3 regions of the Paenibacillus sp. J22P90 genome follow, and region 3 is predicted to be linked to each of the others. Evidence: riboswitches for the same ligand, from Rfam matches in the RefSeq annotation. Region 3 holds a riboswitch; each other region holds the start of a gene.
What was found. Region 3 has a riboswitch for cobalamin ahead of AC58UX_RS09980 (ABC transporter substrate-binding protein). Riboswitches for the same ligand answer to the same signal wherever they lie in the genome.

Region 1 (6,529 bases), on a different contig from region 3:
TTGGCCTCTCGCAAAGCCAATTCCTCACGAATTGAATGACCTCAGGCTGCTCGATATAAGCAAGCTGTTCTAGGGCACTAACTTGCCCCTCCAGTGATCCTTCTTGGAGCATCGTTTGGAGCTTCTTCACAAAAGCGCCATCATCTGAAGCTGCCTTCTCATGTATGTACTGCCTCAATAAAGCGGATTCTTCCGCAGAATCCTCTTCCTCAGTCTCGGAGGATGGGAACATCGTTTCCGGAAACATGGTGAGCAGCCAGTGGCGCAATGCTTCCCATTGATCGGTTTTATTCATATCAACACTCGGAAACTGAAGTAGGTAAGTGAGAATCTCGAGGGCTTCTCTGTACTGCTCGGAGCGCAGCAGCTTCGTTAACTCGTCTTCATAGAACTGTACGGTTTTAGGAAAAAGAATGACATTGTTTGGCGTAGGGTCTGACATCGAATCACCTCTGTTCGTGGTCTCGCTTGTGCCAGTTTACTCTATCACTCCAATGATTGCAAAAATATTTATTAAATGATGGTTGACTCGCATTATACGTTGTGATATATTAACTCTTGCTTCGCCAAACGGATCACGTCCAGGCGGTAAGAAGTGAGGTATGTCTCAGTAGCTCAGCTGGATAGAGCACACGCCTTCTAAGCGTGCGGTCGGGGGTTCGAATCCCTCCTGGGACGTTGGTTGTAAAGGAAAGACCGCGAGAAATCGCGGTCTTTTTTGTTGTTTAGAAAACCTTGCTCGCGGCGCGACCATCCGGAACGTGGTTCCCCTATTTCCCTCAAAACTACACAAATTAAAAAGTTACGGAACACAGTTCCTCTATTCGGTCGTCATCGAGGCCAGATAAGCCTTTTTGCCCGAAATAGCGGCCTCACGTTCCGTAACTTCTTGAAATCACCCTTATCTGCCTAAATAGCGGAACCTCGTTCCGTATCTCCGGCAACAGAAACCCAACACTAAAATAGCAACTCACTAACCTTCATTTCCACATCGATAATTGAGAACGGTTTAAACATATAGGCGTTTGCCCCAAGCTGAAATCCTTTCTTTACATCTTCATCTTTCTGTCTGCCAGAAAGCAGCATGATCTTGGTTTTGGCTGGACGTGTCCCTTCATGCTGCATACGTTCAAGAACGTCGAAGCCGCTCATTCCCGGCATAATGCAGTCCAAGATGCACATATCTGGCTGCTGTTCAATCAAGATCTGATACGCCGACTCCCCATCTGCAGCTTCAATAAGCCTGTACGGCTCTTTTCTAAACCGATCTGCGATCATCGTACGAATCGTCCGATCATCGTCAACAACCAATATCGTCTTCGACTGCTGGACAGGCTCGTCAGTCACGATTTGCTGCTTTTCTGCTGCTCCGAAGGATGTCACGGCTATGCGGTTCCTTCCTGTTCGCTTGGCTTTATACAAGGCATAATCTACGATTTGATGCCACTGCTGAATCGACTTGCTGGCCATCCAAGGCGCAATGCCGGCAGAAAAGGTGATGAAGTATTCCGCATTTTCACTGTTGGCAACTGGTTCGTTTCGGACCCGCTCGAGGATGCTTTTAATTACTTTTTCCGCTTCCATATCCGTAGTTCTCGGCATGATGACACCAAACTCTTCGCCGCCCATACGCGCAAGAATATCCGTAGCACGCAAGCTATTCTGCAGCAAGCAGCCAAAGCTCTGAAGAACAAGGTCACCAACTGGGTGGCCATAATTATCGTTAACTTTTTTGAAGAAATCGATATCGAGCATAACCATGGTTAAAGGTTCACCATATTTCTGTGCACGATTCACTTCGACTTGGAGCTGCAGGTCAAAATACCGCCGATTATGAATGCCTGTCAACGGATCGCTAAACGCCATGAGTGCAAACTCTTTATGCCGTAGAATTAGCCGCTGAATACGTGCGCTTAATTCTTCATAGCGAAAAGGTTTGGTGACATAATCATCTGCCCCTAGTCGAAAGCATTGGGTCACATCTTTCATTTCGTTGCGCCCTGACAGCACCAGCATGGGAAGCCATTTGATCATGGGATCTTCTTTTAAAACCTCAAAAATCTCATAACCGCTGTAAGGGTACATCATCAGATCAATCGTAATTAATTGATAATCATTTCCTCTAAGCAGCTTAATCGCTGAATCCACATCCGATGCTTCGTCGACTAGATAGCCTTCCAACCTGAGTTTACGAGACAAATAAGCCCTTAAAACGCCATCATCCTCCACAATCAGCAGCCTGCTGCCGCGAAGATGCACGGGAAGGGCTTCCCTAAACTGATCTTGTGTTTGTTCCATTCGTAACTCTTGGCAGTTAATTTCATACTCCATCTCAAGCTCATTCATCAGAGGTCGCGTGGCCAATACACAATCTTGAAACCTATTTTGAATGTTGCCTTTATCTAAAACACTTACTTCATAGCTCCATTCCCAGCAGTCGGCAACCTGAGCAGCAAGCCCCCCAAGGCGTACCATTCCGAGAATAGGAGCTGTGCCTTTCATCGTATGACTAACCCGATACCATTCTCTAGCTTGATCTAGCTGATCATCGGGTTTCACATCATGTAAATTTAGATTTAACGCGTCTAATTGCATCCGCAATTCGTCCAGATACTGCTTTCTGGATTCAAATTCCAAACTTATATTGGCACGACTATAGTCATCCATCATCAACTCTTCCAAGCCTGATTCCACCTTTTTCCTCAAGCTTAACGTGATTGCCTATCACTTGAGTCATTTGCATTCTTCCTGATGTTTGTGATCGTCCATGAACGTTAGCGTTTCCGAACTTCGCCTACTATATTAGCATGATTTACCATCAAATTCGATAACCTTTGAAAGGTTAAAACCGAGCTTCTTTCAAGGGATAATGTATATTACTTCGGCAAAAACGTACGAAAAGTGAAGAAAAACCTTTGCATGATCCTAGGGGATCATGTATAGTAATCACAATTGCATATTGGGAATAGGTGCTCTGGTCAGCCACATCGGCTAGAGCTTAAAAGGGAAGTTCGGTGCAATGCCGACGCGGTCCCGCCACTGTAACAGAGGAGTCAACGCTTAAAGCGCCACTGATCGAAAGATTGGGAAGGCAAGCGTTTGATGAAGATTCTGAAGCCAGGAGACCTGCCTAATTCTGACAGCACTGCTTTACCTACGGGAGATAGGGAGGTGTTAGAGATCGCAAACACTGTATACACATACACAGGGTATCTTTAACCTTTTTTATTAAGGTTGGAGATGCCCTTTTTTGATTTTCCGAGATTCGTATGCAAGTAAAATTTGAGGAGGCTTCCCCATGTGTGCACTGATAAATAGCAATTTAGGATATCCAAGAATTGGCGAGAACCGCGAGTGGAAAAAAGCGCTGGAGGCTTTCTGGGCCGGCAAACTAGATGAGCAAGAGTTTACAAAACAAATTGAGGAGATCCGACTTCATAATCTGCGTCTTCAGCAAGAGAAAGGCATCGACCTTATTCCTGTAGGAGATTTCAGTCTGTATGATCATGTCTTGGATACTTCCACGATGTTCGGATTAGTGCCGAAGCGTTTTGACTATGAAGGCGGCGAAGTGCCGCTTGCCACCTATTATGCGATGGCCCGAGGCAGCCAAGGTGCAACCGCTTGTGAGATGACCAAATGGTTTAACACCAACTACCATTACATTGTTCCGGAATTACAAGACATTCAGCCTCAGCTGACGGTAAATAAACCGCTTGAAGCGTACCGAAAAGCTAAGAATAAGCTGGGCATTCAAGGCAAGCCTGTTATCCTCGGCCTATTTACCTTCCTCAAGCTGGCTAAGGGATATAAACCAGAAGAAATCGATCGTCTAATCACGTTATTTCTACCGCTTTATTCACGTATTTTGACTGAGCTGGTGGAGGAAGGTGTTGAGTGGGTGCAGGTGGATGAGCCTATCCTGGTTCAGTCGCTGAGTTCAGAAGATATCGATCGTGTAAAACATATCTATACCACGCTTGCCGCAGCCGCTCCAGCGCTTAAAGTCATCATCCAAACGTATTTTGACGCAGTAGACCACTATCCAGATCTTATCGCCCTTCCCGTTCATGGCATCGGGTTAGACTTCATCCACGGGTTTGAGCTCAACTGGAGCCATCTCCAAACGTATGGATTCCCTGCGGATAAAGTGCTTGGGGTTGGTATTTTGGATGGACGCAATATTTGGGGGACAGATTTAAGTGAGCAGCTTTCATTCCTAGCCAAGTTAGAAGCCATCGTTCCTTACGAGCGTATGCTGCTGCAGCCTTCATCCAGCTTACTGCATGTACCTGTATCGAGGCGCAAAGAAAGTAAGCTTGAGCCTGTGCTGCGGGATGCTCTAGCATTTGCAGAAGAAAAGCTGAGTGAGCTTGCGATCTTGACCAAAGCCATTCGGGACGGCCAAGATTCCATTCAATTGGAACTGGATATTAACCAGACAGCGATCGCTAAGCTTAACGCCTCATCCTATCGAAACAAAGAAGCCGTCCATCAAGCGATCGCGAAGATCGGTCAGCAGCCTTCAAGCAGAAATAGTAGCTTCACGACACGCCGAGGCCTTCAAGCAGCTAAGTGGCAGCTGCCTTTCTTGCCGACGACAACGATTGGATCCTTTCCACAGACGGCAGAGGTTCGTAACGCTCGTAAAAATTGGCGCAGCGGCGAATGGACGCCTGAGCAATATGCCTCGTTCATTCAAGATCAAATTACAGAATGGATTACACTACAAGATGAGCTTGGACTTGATGTGCTCGTGCATGGGGAATTTGAGCGCACGGATATGGTTGAGTTTTTCGGTGAGAAGCTGGATGGGTTTGCCTTTACGTCGAACGGATGGGTACAGTCCTATGGTTCACGTTGCGTGAAACCACCTGTTATTTTTGGCGATGTGGAATTCGTGCAAGAGATGACGGTCAAAGAAACGAAGTTTGCCCAATCCCTCACCACAAAGCCGGTAAAAGGCATGTTGACTGGGCCAATTACGATTCTAAATTGGTCGTTCGTACGCAGCGATATTTCACGTGAACAGGTTGCCTACCAAATCGCACTAGCTCTACGCCAAGAAGTAGAAGCATTAGAGCAAGCGGGCATCGAAATGATTCAAGTGGATGAGCCAGCTCTACGAGAAGGTCTACCGTTGAAAAAAAGAGACTGGCAAGCCTATCTCGACTGGGCTGTTCTGGCATTCCGCTTATCCACAGCGACTGTCGGCGATGGGACGCAAATTCACACGCACATGTGCTATTGTGAGTTCCACGACATCATTGACGCCATTCGCGCGTTAGACGCTGACGTCATTTCGATCGAAACCTCACGCAGTCACGGTGAGCTAATTCACAGCTTTGAAGAGCATACGTATGATCAAGGAATTGGGCTTGGGGTGTATGACATTCACAGTCCGCGAGTACCTTCTGTTACGGAAATGGTTGAAATGATTGAGCGCGCGCTGAAGGTGCTAGAGCCGGAGTTGTTCTGGATTAACCCAGACTGCGGTTTGAAAACGCGAGGAAAAGAAGAGACCATTGCTGCGCTGAGAGTGATGGTTGAGGCTGCTGAACTGTTTAGAGAAAGTCGCAGGGAATTGACAGTTTCTTAGGGGGGATCCCCTTGCTGTATTCGCGAGCAAGGGGTTGTACATTTTACACAGATGGCCTGTTCGGCTGATGGTGACCTGGCTCCGTTGAATCCAGATTCGATTGAATACGTGATGATTGCTTCGAGTGGTCGATGGTGCTTTGTGTTTTCTGATCCATACCTTTTTTCTTACCCATGAAAAGCAACTCCTTCTACTCTTAGAATGAACGCTACATTAGTATGGTGGGTTAATGCGCTGAATATGCTGGATGTTATTCTCAGCCAAAATATATTTAAACAAAAAGCCTGCAGGATCAATCCTGCAGGCTCTTGCTCATGCCATGAGACGTTAGTGCATCTTGTGAGGCAAGTTTTTGCCTGTATGACCGTCACCTTGTGTCCTTTTATTCTTCTCGGCTTTCCTCTGCTTCTCGTGCAGTTTGCTAATGAAATGACTATCCATGAGCACTCGCCTCCTGAAGAAAGAATGGCATTACCCCTTTAGAATGTCACGGCGGCTCGAAATTTAAACACCCAATCTATACAAAAACCACGTCCCGCTTGCTCTCCCCGGTTTCTGGACAGACATTTAATACCTTCCTTGTGCATACCCTTTATCATTATGCTCTCTTTAGAAGAAAGGAAGGAACGTCTATGTGCGGAATAACGGGTTGGATAGATTGGCGGAAAGACTTGACCGGGTACCCGTCCATTCTAGAAAATATGACGGAAACGCTCCAACTGCGCGGACCTGATGCTTCAGGTACGTGGATTTCACAGCATTGTGCCCTCGGACATCGACGTCTAAGTGTGATGGACCCGGAGAACGGCGCTCAGCCGATGGTCCGTAAACAAGGCGACTATACGTATACTATCGTATATAATGGCGAACTTTATAATGCCCCTGAGTTAAAAAAGGAGCTCGAGCTCCGCGGTCATCATTTTCGGACGA
Region 2 (6,529 bases), on a different contig from region 3:
TGCTCACGTTATGGATGGTCAGCGCATTACTTTCCGAATTACTGACCAGTGCGGCTGGCAGTGCTTTGAGCGTTAGGGTTCCTTTTTGACCTTGCCCCGCAAACGTAACGACAAGATCTTGATGATTGCTTGCTTGAGCTATATTGGCGATCGACAAGCCTGTGGTGCCAGGATCAAAGCTCCAATTCGTTGCCACATCAGCCCCAAGCGTAAACGTATCACCAACTAGTTTGATTTGTAAGCTAGGATTCAGCGTACCGATATTCGTATTCAAAGCAACCGAAATGGATGGCCAACGACCATAGTAAAATTTAACGACATCGTCGTCTTTTAAAATGTAATCCGCAGCGCTGACGAATGGTGAAACCCCATTCACCTCATACATCCAGCCATCATACCCGCCAAGACTTCCTTCTGATTGACCTGCTACTGAGGAAAGATAGGCACCATAGCTGCTATCTTGAATGACGTAGTCGATATTTGCCTTCTCTAACGTTTGTTTCAAGGCATCCATGGCCGTCCCAAAACGTCCATATGCGGAAGCCGTTACCGTTTGCTGTGCATAAATAGGAGCATCTATGCCTTGAACACTTAACTGAACAGTCGTTACATTGGCTTTATCCGCCAAACGCTGCCAAACAGACTTGTTATGCTGAATATCCGTTAACGCGATTAATATTTGCTCTGTTGCCATTAGATTTTGGGTTGGCGGCGTTACTTTCCAAGAAAATGATCCAGTAGGCAGCTGGAAGCTATAAACGGCATCAACAACCGTGTGTTCATTGATCCAACTTGCGGACCGCATGTCTTCTCCAACAGCGACCAAGCCTGATACAGAAGTAGCCAAACTGTTCGAATTATCGCCGTATCCCCACGGACCTGTTGATTCAAACCCGCCGTTAGCAAGTTGCCGTTGCTTCAACAACGCTTTAGCGCGACCAATAGCTGTGACTGCAGCGCTATTCGACTGATAATTGCCTAGCGCCAATAAGGCCATGCCTGTTATATCCGTATCCGAATGCGTCCCTGATAAAGCAAATCCACCATCTGTTAATTGCTTGCTTAACAAAAAGCTCAACGCTTTATCTTTGGCTGCTTGATTCCAAGTACCTACATTGTGCTTTAATTTCTCTCCCGTATCCAAGGCAAGCATGGCAAATATATGTTTATTGATGCTGCCAATGGCACCCGTTGAAGCATTTTGTTGTGCGGCCAGCTCAGCGTATAGATTCCTCTTGGTTTCCCAAGCTATGGACGGATTGCGATCCATCGTCAATAAGCCGAATATTTTTTGAATATGATCCGTTCCACCTGCATTTGCCAAAAATCCCGGATCTACTTTTTCCCACGAAGGAAGGTTCCATCTCCCATTATGCAAATTTTCCCCAGCACCCCATAGCGCAACCATTTGCCACCAGGAAGCAAGATTCGTGCCGTTTTGTTGATAGTAACGGACAGTATCCGAGATAATCGTATTCAATTTCGTAGTTTGATCTGATTCAGCTGCTCTAGCAGCCTGTGGAACAAGTATTAAAATGATAAGTGCAAAACTAAGTAAGGCTGAAATCCCTTTTTTCATCAAACGAAACAAACCAATCACCTTCATCTTTCTTAAAAAAGTTGGACAAACAAAAAAAACACCTTTCTCTGAGTAACAGAAGAAAGATGTCCTTGTAAAAAACGTGTTAATCCAACGACTAACCGTTATTTTTGGTAAATGCAAAGAAACATCTTCCTCCCATCCTCGTGAGAAAAAAATAAAAATACTTATTAGGCAGGTCTCCTGGCTTCGCTTCATCGCATGTACAATCTCCTTCCCATCGAGTGACCGAAAGTGGATATGATTGTATGCTCAGCGTTACAGTGGCGGGACCGCATCGGACTTCAACCGAACTTCCCTATTAAGCTTCCGCTAGATTCAGCAGAAAGCACCTTATAAGCTAGTTTATGAAATTGTCTGTAATCATGACGAATTGTACATGACTTCCTCGCAATAAACAATCCTTTTTTTTCTCAACAAAAAAAGGCAACCCCTCCAAGGCCCATGGCCCCGCGGGATTACCTTCCTCTTTTACCCGTGCAATCTGCAAATTAATATTTACAAATACCACGCGTAATGATAACTAGCAAAATGAAAAGTACTAGGATACTAGCAGCCGTATTGTTTTTCGGAGGACAAGCGACTGCTTGCGTGTGAACTGGTTTTGGGAATACAAATTCAGTTTGTTGGTAGGACGCGTGCAGGTGGATATTGTGTGCTGGTTGCTGCATGATCGGCGCTGGAGCTGGAAGTGGAGTCGGCATTGGCATTGGCATCGGGGTAGGCATAGGCATTGGTTGCATTGGGTAATTCGGAACTTTTATATGTTCCATGAGAAATGCACCTCCTTCATATTTTCCCTTAAGGGACTTTCACGTGAATAAACAGTTTAAACAGGATTGTTATTGTTGAGGTTGGGTGAATAGCTTACAACATCAGTCTATGGGGAACCACCTACGTTGCACACGGTAAACACCCAGTTACCACATAAATTGGGTGGGTGTCATGGGCGAACGAGCATACATGCCGACCATCCAGCACAAAAAAAGGGACCCTCCCGCAATGAATATAGCTGGGGCCTCCCTTGCATGCAGCTGGGAAGGCTGCACAAATGCAAATAGGCAACCTTTTTCAGCGGCTGAACCGCTCGATCTAAAATAAATGCAAATAGGCATCAATTTCCGCCGTCATGCCTCTTCTGAGCACCTTTTCGGCCCAAAAGGTTGCACTCTCGCAATTATTTCTCTCCATTTCGCTGTTTTCCTCGAAAATAAGTGCCTTTTAGCATCTTTGACCGCTTACACGGACATTTCAAACCTAGTTTCCTAATTTCAGCTGAACGCCCTCTCAAAAAAAAACCGCCCCCTATCAGAGGGAGCAGTCCTAAAGACCTTACACGTATGGGTTATTCTCACGCTCAAAACCAATCGTTGTTTTCGCGCCGTGCCCCGAGTAGACGATCACCTCGTCATCCAGCAGGAACAGCTTGTCCTGGATGGAATCGAGCAGCGTATTGTGGTTGCCACCGGGCAGGTCGGTACGACCGACCGACAGCTTAAACAACACGTCACCGCTGAACAGGTGATTCTCGTACAAGAAGCTCACACTGCCCGGCGAGTGGCCCGGGGTGTGGAACACTTTGAGCTGGATGCCCAGAAACTCAAGCGTCTGCCCCTCATCCAGCGAGAATTCCGCAGGATCGGTCTCAATCAGAGCGCCAAGATCTGGCCAGCGTGCGGAGCCGTTTTTCTTCGGATTCGTCAGCCAATCAGCTTCCAAGTCGTGAATATACACGGGGCAGTTCTTGAGCTTGCGAATCTCATCCACACCACCGATGTGATCAAAATGCGCATGCGTCAGCAGAATCGCCACGATATCCATGTCGGCGATCTTTTTGATCAGCGACTTGGGATTCATGCCTGGATCGATAATAATGCCTTGATTTGTCTCTGGATTCGACAGCAAGTACGCATTCGTCTGCACCGGCCCCAGGACAAAGGATTGAATGTTAATCATCGTAATGCCACCTTCACCTTAGAACGACTCGATCAATGAACGAAGTTCCTTCACAATAACGGCATGGTATCCGTTACCTTCGCCATATTGACGGCCCATTTCGGCTCTGGCTACTTGAATTTTTTCGCTATAATCAGCTGCATCGCGATCTGGATTTTCTTTTTTGAATTGCGTCATAACCGCTTGTACATGCTTCGGACGAGGACCCCAGTGTCCAAGCACAAAACCGCCTGTATCTGTGAAAATAACGATCGGAATCGCACGTCCGCCGCCTGTTAGGAACTGATCGATCACATCATAATTTTGCTCGATGATGAGAACTTCTGTCGGCACGCCGCTATTTTCCAAAGCTTTGAAAACAACAGGCACATTGCGAACAACGTCTCCGCACCAGTCAGCAGCAACAATCAAGCAACGAAGATCATCGCGATTATTGAGGGATTCGAAATATTCCTTATCCTCTTCATTGTCCCAAGCGAAACCATCGTAATACGCTAGGAATTGTTCTTGATTTTTCGTCATACCATCGATAAACTGTTGTGGCTTCAAGCCTGTGCGCAGCATACTAGCAAGATTCGTACTCATTGATTTCATCCTCCCAGGAAAGTCCATATTCTCTCATTCATTGTAACAAAAGCAAACGAAACCGCCAAATCGAGATTCCTAGACTTTCGTTTTTCTTTTCAAATAAAATTGATAGCCCGCATACAAAATCGTCAACACGACCGCTGCGACAATTAAAGGTTTAATATAAGGCCCCGCGTACTCGCCGATCGTCTCCCAGTTGTCTTTCAATTTCATGCCCAAATAAATATACAAAAAAGAGTAAGGAATAAGCGCAAGCCCCGTGTACAGGGTGAATTTGCCTAGTGGCATTTTCGCCATTCCACCTGGCAATGAGATCGCATGACGTACAATCGGAATAAATCTCGCTGTAAAAATCATGCCCGTCCCATACCGGTTAAACCAGCTTTCCGCTACATCAATATGATGCTTGCTGATCAGTAAGTATTTTCCATACTTCTCCAGAAATGGTCTACCACCGTAGCGCCCAATCCAATACAGAACAACTTGAGCCAACGTCCCCCCGACGACCGCACAAAGCATACCACCCACGAAGTTAATTTGTCCCTTGGACACAAGATACCCTGCATAAGCTAAAAGCAATTCATTCGGAATGACCTCCAGCATTAACCCAAGGAAAATCCCCCAGTACCCCAAGCCTTCCAAATATACCAAAACACTTTGAATCAAATCATGCATGCGTAACCCTCTCTTCGCTTTGCTTTCGATCTTTTATCCATCTAAATCGCTTAATGCTACATGTAAAATAATCTCATCCACATTCTATCATAGACAGGCTCTCATCCACTACTTGTATACAACTCTCCTCTAAAATATGCCACAATGTGCGATTTACAGGCCTCTACAGGTGCGCTGAGCTCTTTGCCTGCACGGTGAATCAATCCATGCTCTAACGGGATCGGTTTCTCCGTACTCACTCGCAGCAGTCTGCCCGAAGCAAGCTCATTCTCTACGGAAGTGACAGGCAGCAAAGAGAGCCCCATGCCGCACATCATCGTCTGTTTGAGCATTTCCGTGCTATCGAAGGCCATTTCGGTAAAAGTAGCAATCCCCTTGTCCGTCATCAGTACCTGCGAAGCCAATGACTGATAGATACAGCGGCTGCCGAAGCCGATAACCTGCGTATTAGCAACAGCTTCCCAGCCTTCCAGCTCAATTCGCTCCACCAATGAGGGCGCTCCTACCCACACCAACTCATCTGCTAAAAGTGGGATAAAAGTAAGATTCCGTGCCTTCGGATCTCGCGGTACGATGCCTAAATCCACGCGGTATGCCGATACCTCCTGGATAATATCGCGTTGAAAGCCCGTTTCCAGCTGCAGCTGAATGTGCGGAAATTGCTCGAACAACGTAGGCAGCATCCTCGGCAGGTGCGGCACGCAGAACGATTCCAGCGCCCGCAAGCGCACCACGCCTTTCGGCGCCTGCAGACCTGTAAGCTTCTCCTGCAGGGATTCGCCCAGCTGTAGAAAACGATACGCATAAGGCGCAACCTCTCGGCCTGCTGCGGTTAATTCAACCCCGCGCGGCAGCCGCTGAAAGAGCGACTGTCCCAACGTTTGCTCCAGCTGAAGAATATGCATCGTCACTGTGGATTGCACATAGCCGAGCTTTTGAGCGGCCTTACTGAAGCTTTTTTCCTCCATGACCGTAATGAAGGTTTTCATACTTCGACCATCCAGCTGTTCCAGCATTGGCAACGCACCACCCATCGTATAATCAAATATCAACTATCGTAATCATTCGTTATTCAAATACCTGAGCTTATGATACCATCAGGGATATCAATATGAAAAGAGGCATATCCCATGATCACTCGACTTCGGCCACTCTCCCTCAAACTGATTCCTGGCATCGGCGGTTTCATCGCCATTCTGCTGTGCAGCTGGCTCGGCGACCTCGCGCGCACCACGCTGCTGATGGCGCCCTTCGGCGCCTCCTGCGTCATCGCCTTCGCGCTCCCGCAGAGCCCGCTTGCGCAGCCCCGCAGCCTCATCGGCGGCCACGTGCTAAGCACGCTCGTCGGGCTCTGCGCCCTCACCGCGTTCGGCGTGCACGCGTGGAGCCTCGCCCTTGCGGTCGGCGCCGCCATCGCGCTCATGCAGCTGACGCGCACGCTGCATCCGCCCGCAGGCGCCGATCCGCTGCTCGTGATGCTCACCGGCGCAGGCTGGAGCTTCCTGCTCACGCCGGTGCTGCTTGGCGCAGCGGTGATCGTCCTCGTTGCCTGCGGGTATCACCGGGCAACCCGAACCTATCACTACCCCACGAAGTGGTGGTAACTCGCTACTCGTTACTCGTTATTCGTTACTTGTCTCGTCACCAATAACGCGCAATTCCCGATTCATGCGCTGACAAGCCTCCGCATAAGATGTACAAGACCCTTGT
Region 3 (6,529 bases):
TTTTTTAACCAAATATAAGGTGAATATGGCAATCAAAAGTCACTTGGAGAGTCATCCAGTGGCTTTTTATTTTGCCTATAGAAGTGGAATTTTCAAATATATATAAATATTCTGCCTTTCTCAGCGATCAGTAATTGAATTAGGACAGTGATTCATTGTAAGATGAATGGATGAATGAAACATATTTCAGAAAGGTAGGTTTAACCATGGATACTTTGAAGCTTAAAATTCTCGAATTACTAAAGGAAGACGCCCGCAGGAGCGCGGATCTGATCGCCACCATGTTAGATACGGCGGAGGCCGAAGTTGCGCGAGCGATAAGCGAGATGGAAGCGGATAAGGTCATCGTCAAATACGCGACAGTCGTAAACTGGAGCAAAGTAGATGACGAGAAGGTTACTGCCCTAATTGAAGTGCAAATTACGCCGGAGCGCGGGCGCGGGTTTGATGCGATTGCGGAACGGATCTATTTATATCCGGAAGTCAAATCGGTTTATCTCATGTCAGGAGCGTATGATTTGCTCGTCGAGATTGAGGGCAGCTCGCTGAAGCAGGTTGCTTCTTTCGTTTCCAATAAGCTATCGCCAATTGATCGAGTTCTCTCCACGAAAACGAATTTTATTTTGAAAAAATACAAACAAGACGGCATTATTTTCGAAGATCAGGAAGATGATCATCGGATGCTTGTGTCGCCGTAAGGAAGAGGTAGCGCCATGATCAAGGATGAGACAACGATTCAAACAAGTAAAAAATCCATGCAGGATTACCTCGCTCCTGCCGTGCGTGAGATGAAGCCGTCTGGCATTCGGAAGTTTTTTGATCTCGTAAGCAATAGCAAAGAGGATATTATTTCACTTGGTGTTGGCGAACCGGATTTCTCCACGCCTTGGCACGTTCGTGAAGCGGCTGTTCACTCCTTGGAGCGCGGCAGAACCAAATATACGCCAAACTCTGGGATCCCGGAGCTGCGCGAAGCGATTGCGAACTATTTGTATACGTCATTTAAAGTGAAATATGAGCCATCGAATGAAGTGCTCGTTACGGTTGGCGGCAGTGAAGCGATTGATCTTGCTCTTCGCTCACTGATTACACCGGGGGATGAAATTCTGATTCCTGAGCCTTGTTATATTTCTTACTCTCCCATCACAGCTATTAGTGGCGGGGTGCCCGTTGGTATCGAAACGTTTGCGAAGGATCAGTTTAAGCTAACGGAAAAGGCGCTTCGTGATGCGATTACGCCAAAATCCAAAGTATTAATCCTCTGCTACCCAAGCAATCCAACTGGCGGTATTATGTCCTATGAGGACTGGCTGCCGATTGCTAAAGTTGTTGAAGAACATGATCTGATCGTTATTTCTGATGAGATTTATGCAGAGCTAACATACGGTCAGAAGCATGTGAGCTTTGCCGCGGTTCCGGGAATGCAGGATCGGACGATTCTAGTTAGCGGATTCTCCAAGGCGTTCGCGATGACAGGCTGGCGGATGGGGTATGCTTGCGGTCACCGAGAGCTGATCTCAGCAATGACCAAGATTCACCAGTACACAGTCATGTGCGCTCCTGTCATGGGCCAAGTAGCCGCGCATGAAGCGTTGACGAATGGATTGGAAGAGAAGGATCGGATGATCGAATCTTACAATCAACGGAGACGGCTGGTTGTTAAAGGCTTCCGTGAAGTAGGACTTGAATGTCATGAACCACAGGGCGCATTCTATGCGTTCCCAAGTATTGTGGCGACAGGCCTGACTTCTGACGAATTTGCGCAGCGTCTCTTGTACGAAGCTAAGGTTGCTGCTGTGCCTGGGGATGTTTTTGGATTGGGCGGAGAAGGTTTCCTGCGTTGCTCTTATGCCTACAGTGTTTCTCAACTCAATGAAGCTTTAGAAAGAATTGGTAAATTCTTAAGGAAATTATAACTTTTGTGATTAATTTTGTAACATTTTCATATATTCATAGGCGGCGAAAACTGGTATTCTTATAGTAAGGAGGGATGAGCATGGCTTTTATGGAATATCAGCTTACTAACTTTCAAAAGCAATTTCAAATTCGCGAGCAAGAGTTCGGACAGCGTTGGCTGACCAGACATGCCAAGAAGCAAAATTCCCTAAACTTACTTGAAGAAGAAATCAACACGTTGCGGCGTAAAATGGAACAGATGGTCATGGAAGGAAAAGAAATGACATCTGATGCAGTTGTTGAATTAAGCACAATGCTGGATCTAAAAATAAACGAATATATGGCAGCTGGAAAGAAAAGTCGGTGAAAACCGACTTTTCTGGCGACTATCGATAAGAGAGAGCAATGACGGAGGGAAATACGTACATGAAGGCGAAATGGCTACTCGTTGTATTGCTAGGCATGATGCTGACGCTGACGGCTTGTGGAGGTCCGAAAGCAGATGTTTCCATATTTATTATGGGACCTAATGGTTTCCCAAGCGAAGCGGCGGAGAAAATGGAAACTTCTTTGAAACTTAAGATAGGGGAACTTCCGACAGTGAAGCTGAATACATCTCCTATTTTTTCAATGGAAAAAATGATTGTTGAGCTAGCAGCTGGTGGTAACGGGATCTTCATCTTGGGAGAAGAGCAGTTCAAAGGCTTGAGCAACCAAGCGGGGTTCGTTTCTTTAGATAACACGATTAATCCTGCAGATTACCCTGACGGGGTTATCGAAATTAAAGAAGAAGGCAAAGCGGCTGAAAAACATTTATATGGCATCCCATTGAACGGGAATAAATGGATGAAAGAGCAAGGCTATGAAGGAAAAGGGCTGTACGCGTTCATTCCTCAGAATGCTCCGAAAATGGACGAGTCCTTGAAAGTCCTTAAAATCATTGCGGAAAAGTAAGAGAACGTCTATAATCGACAAATAGTTGATCGTATAATTTGCAATCATAGGTTCTCATAAGCTTCTTGGAAGGTTATGAGTTTAGGGGAAGCCGGTTCAAATCCGGCACGGTCCCGCCACTGTAATTCAGTCTTGCGAAAGTCTGGAGAGTCAGGATACCTGCCTATGATGCCGTTACAACATCCTTCGAGGAAAAGGATCGCGTTAAATCAGGAAGCAGCGTAAGCATGTGCGTTGCCCAATACCGCGATTTATCGTCTCCTTCGTTCCTAGTGAACAAGGGGACTTTTTTGTTTACATAAGATTGGATCGAAAATGATGAAGTAGAAAGAGGGTTTATTAGATGATACAAACTAGGATCAAAAAGGGGCTTATTTTAACATTAGCGTTTGCAACAGCTATTTCTTTAGCAGCTTGCGCAAAAAAGGAAACCGAAATCTCGGATCCTTCCAAGCTTGGCGGTGAGGGGACGAAGGCACCGACAACAGCAACAACATCAGCACCAGTCACAGCGAAGAAAACGACATATCCTTTGAAAGTGAAGGATGCAACGGGGAAAGAATTTACTTTTGACAAGGCGCCAGAGCGTATCGCCTCGGTTTCCCCAGCAGAGACAGAAGCGCTGTTTGCAATAGGACTTGACGCCAATATCGTCGGTGTATCTGATTTCGATGATTATCCAGAAGCGGCTAAATCGAAGCCGAAACTGGGAAGTATCACGAAACCGAACATGGAGGCCGTTATTGCTTCCAATGCATCGCTTGTCATAACAGGTGTATCCATGAGCGCAGAGTCGGTCCAGAAGCTGCGTGATTTAAATATTAATGTTTTTAAAGTTGAGCCGAAGACGCTAGATGACGCCATTACTAATATTCAAACGTTTGGACTTATTACGGATCATCAGGAGCAAGCGGATAAAATTGTTGCTAAAATGAAAGCAGATCGTCAAAAGGTTGTAGATGCTGTGAAAGACGTGAAGCAGCCGAATAAGAAGAAAGTATATATGGAATTTGCCCCAGGCTGGACTGTGGGAAGCGGAGAGTTCATGGATGAACTGATTACGCTCGCAGGTGGCGTTAACGTAGCTAGCGATAAAGCAGGTTGGTACGAAATCAGCGAGGAGAAGATCATTCAACAGAATCCAAACGTGATTTTGTTTGCAAATGGAATCGTGGACTTCAAAAGCAAGAAGCCGTTAGAAGAAATCATTCGTACGCGCGGTGGTTGGGATGCCATTGATGCCGTAAAAAATAAACGCGTGATAGGGCTCGACCAAAACTTGGTAAGCCGCCCAGGTCCGAGATTGACGGACGGTTTATTGGAAATGGCGAAAGGGATTTATCCTGAACTGGTGAAATAATGAAAAGAAAATTGATGCTAGGGGGAGGAGTAGGAGTTATACTCCTTCTTCTTTCTATTGTGGTGAGTTTATCCATTGGCTCAGCCCAGCTTCCCATTTCACATATTGTGGGGATCTTGGCGAAGCATCTTCCGTGGATTGGGAGTCATATCGAAGTAAACTGGCCGGAAACTTCCGAGCAAATCATGAATAAAGTACGAATCCCGCGTGTGCTGCTAGGCATACTTGTTGGGGCTGTGCTTTCCATCGCAGGCGCTGGTTTTCAAGGGGTTTTACGCAACCCGCTAGCTGACCCCTACTCGCTTGGCGTTTCTTCAGGTGCTTCCGCAGGGGCTGCTTTTGTTATTTATTTTGGGCTGCAATTCTCCTTGTTTGGGCAATGGTCGATCCCGATACTGGCTTTTGTGACGGGGCTAATTTCCCTGTTTCTGGTCTTAAAGCTGGCGATGATTGAAGGGAAGCTGAAAATGGAGACGCTGATTCTTTCTGGTGTTGTGATGCAAGCTTTTCTAGGTGCGTTCGTGTCCTTCTTGGTATCCATTTCCAATCAAACGATTAATGAGATTATTTTTTGGCTGATGGGAAGTCTAGCGATGCGAGGATGGTCATATACGTATATGATTTCACCGTATCTATTGATTGGTCTAGTCGTTCTGCTAAGCTATGCGAGATCGTTAAATCTGCTTGCATTAGGTGAGCGTCAGGCGGCTCATCTCGGTGTTCATGTGGAGCGTACCAAGGTGATTGTGCTGATCGCTTCTACCTTGATTACAGCTGCAGCCGTATCTGTGGCGGGGGTAATCGGCTTCGTTGGATTGATCGTACCGCATTTAGTTCGAATGTTGGTTGGTCCCGACTATCGATTGATTATTCCTTTATCCGCCATTGGCGGAGGGATTTATGTGTTATGGGCAGACACCTTAGCTCGCACGCTGCTTAGTCCTACGGAAATTCCGCTCGGTGTGATAACGGCGTTTCTGGGTGCGCCATTTTTTGCCTACCTGCTCCATAAAGATAAGAAAACGTTAAGAGGTTGATCACGATGATTAAAGTGGAGCAGCTCGGTCAGAGTTTTCATGAACAAATAGTTTTGGACCGGATTAGCTTTGAGGTTCGGCAGGGGGAGTTTTTTGGGATTATTGGACCCAATGGCAGCGGTAAATCTACCTTGCTTCGACTTCTCTCCGGCATGGATCCAGTTCGACAAGGGCATGTGACGGTAAAAGGAAAGCCAGTTTCCTCGTATTCGCGAAAAGAACTGGCTAGATGGCTCGCTGTGCTTCAGCAGGATGCATTACCCCCCGTTGGCTTCACGGTTCGTGAAGTTGTGGAGATGGGACGCTACCCGTTTCAAAATTGGCTTGGCGAGGATACAGCTGAGGCAGATGGGCTTATCGATGCGATCCTTGCAAAGCTCGAACTGGAAGCGTTTGTCGATCGTACAATCGAGCGTTTAAGTGGAGGAGAACGTCAGCGGGTAGCGTTAGCGAAAGTGATGGCGCAGCAGCCTAGTTTGCTTATGCTGGATGAGCCTACGACCTTTTTGGATATCGGTTATCAAATACAGATGATGGATTATATTCGCAGCTGGCAGCAAGAGTCAGAGCTTACGGTCGTTGCTGTGCTGCATGACTTGAATTTGGCGGCGCAATATTGCACGCGATTGATGATTGTGCATGAGGGTCGAGTGACTGCCATCGGAACACCGAAAGACATTATTACGAGTGAACGAATTGCCGAAGTGTACGGCACAGAGCCGATTGTACTGAAGCACCCTGTGAGCGAGGCGCCGCAGATTTTATTACAACCAAGGAAATAATGAAGAGCCGGAGGATGACGATAATGAACAGACTACATACCTTGATTAACGCGATTGAGCCCATCCATCAGGAGGTGGCACTGCAGGCGAATGACCATCTGAACCAATTGACCAAGCCGCAGGGCAGCTTAGGTAAGCTGGAGGATATCGCACGACAAGTCGCAGGAATTACAGGCGAAGTGATGCCTACTTTTGATAAAAAAGCCGTTATCGTCATGGCTGGTGACCATGGTGTTTGTGAGGAAGGCATCAGTGCCTTCCCAGCAGCAGTAACGCCACAAATGGTGCTCAATTTCTTGTATGGCGGGGCTGCAGTTAATGTTCTAGCTAGACACGCTGGAGCTGATGTGGTTTGTGTCGATATGGGGGTCAATGCAGAGCTGGAGCACCCGAAACTCGTCTCGCGCAAAGTAAGAATGGGTACGCGCAATATGGCGAAGGAAGCGGCGTTAACGCTAGAAGAGACGATTCAGGCGATAGTGGCGGGCAGCGAGATTGTG

Region 1: linked by a shared signal. The riboswitch ahead of metE (5-methyltetrahydropteroyltriglutamate--homocysteine S-methyltransferase) and the one ahead of AC58UX_RS09980 (ABC transporter substrate-binding protein) in region 3 are both predicted to bind cobalamin.
Region 2: linked by a shared signal. The riboswitch ahead of AC58UX_RS28375 (S-layer homology domain-containing protein) and the one ahead of AC58UX_RS09980 (ABC transporter substrate-binding protein) in region 3 are both predicted to bind cobalamin.

Annotation. Positions count from the first base shown of each region.
Region 1 covers NZ_JCAUAY010000001.1:77,128-83,656, reverse strand. Annotated here, with positions in the region: gene AC58UX_RS00370 (hypothetical protein) at 1-442, opposite strand, end outside; tRNA gene AC58UX_RS00365 (tRNA-Arg) at 605-678, shown strand; gene AC58UX_RS00360 (response regulator) at 958-2,682, opposite strand; cobalamin riboswitch at 2,951-3,148, shown strand; gene metE (5-methyltetrahydropteroyltriglutamate--homocysteine S-methyltransferase) at 3,299-5,599, shown strand; gene AC58UX_RS00350 (hypothetical protein) at 5,643-5,774, opposite strand; gene AC58UX_RS00345 (DUF4023 family protein) at 5,927-6,040, opposite strand; gene asnB (asparagine synthase (glutamine-hydrolyzing)) at 6,232-6,529, shown strand, end outside.
Region 2 covers NZ_JCAUAY010000012.1:22,915-29,443, reverse strand. Annotated here, with positions in the region: gene AC58UX_RS28375 (S-layer homology domain-containing protein) at 1-1,606, opposite strand, end outside; cobalamin riboswitch at 1,757-1,951, opposite strand; gene AC58UX_RS28370 (hypothetical protein) at 2,092-2,373, opposite strand; gene AC58UX_RS28365 (MBL fold metallo-hydrolase) at 2,933-3,556, opposite strand; gene AC58UX_RS28360 (thioredoxin family protein) at 3,575-4,141, opposite strand; gene uptA (undecaprenyl phosphate transporter UptA) at 4,220-4,819, opposite strand; gene AC58UX_RS28350 (LysR family transcriptional regulator) at 4,921-5,853, opposite strand; gene AC58UX_RS28345 (HPP family protein) at 5,950-6,423, shown strand.
Region 3 covers NZ_JCAUAY010000002.1:1,207,112-1,213,640, reverse strand. Annotated here, with positions in the region: gene cysK (cysteine synthase A) at 1-8, shown strand, start outside; gene AC58UX_RS10000 (Lrp/AsnC family transcriptional regulator) at 207-698, shown strand; gene AC58UX_RS09995 (aminotransferase class I/II-fold pyridoxal phosphate-dependent enzyme) at 714-1,916, shown strand; gene AC58UX_RS09990 (aspartyl-phosphate phosphatase Spo0E family protein) at 1,997-2,263, shown strand; gene AC58UX_RS09985 (hypothetical protein) at 2,323-2,850, shown strand; cobalamin riboswitch at 2,882-3,031, shown strand; gene AC58UX_RS09980 (ABC transporter substrate-binding protein) at 3,194-4,210, shown strand; gene AC58UX_RS09975 (FecCD family ABC transporter permease) at 4,210-5,247, shown strand; gene AC58UX_RS09970 (heme ABC transporter ATP-binding protein) at 5,253-6,029, shown strand; gene cobT (nicotinate-nucleotide--dimethylbenzimidazole phosphoribosyltransferase) at 6,053-6,529, shown strand, end outside.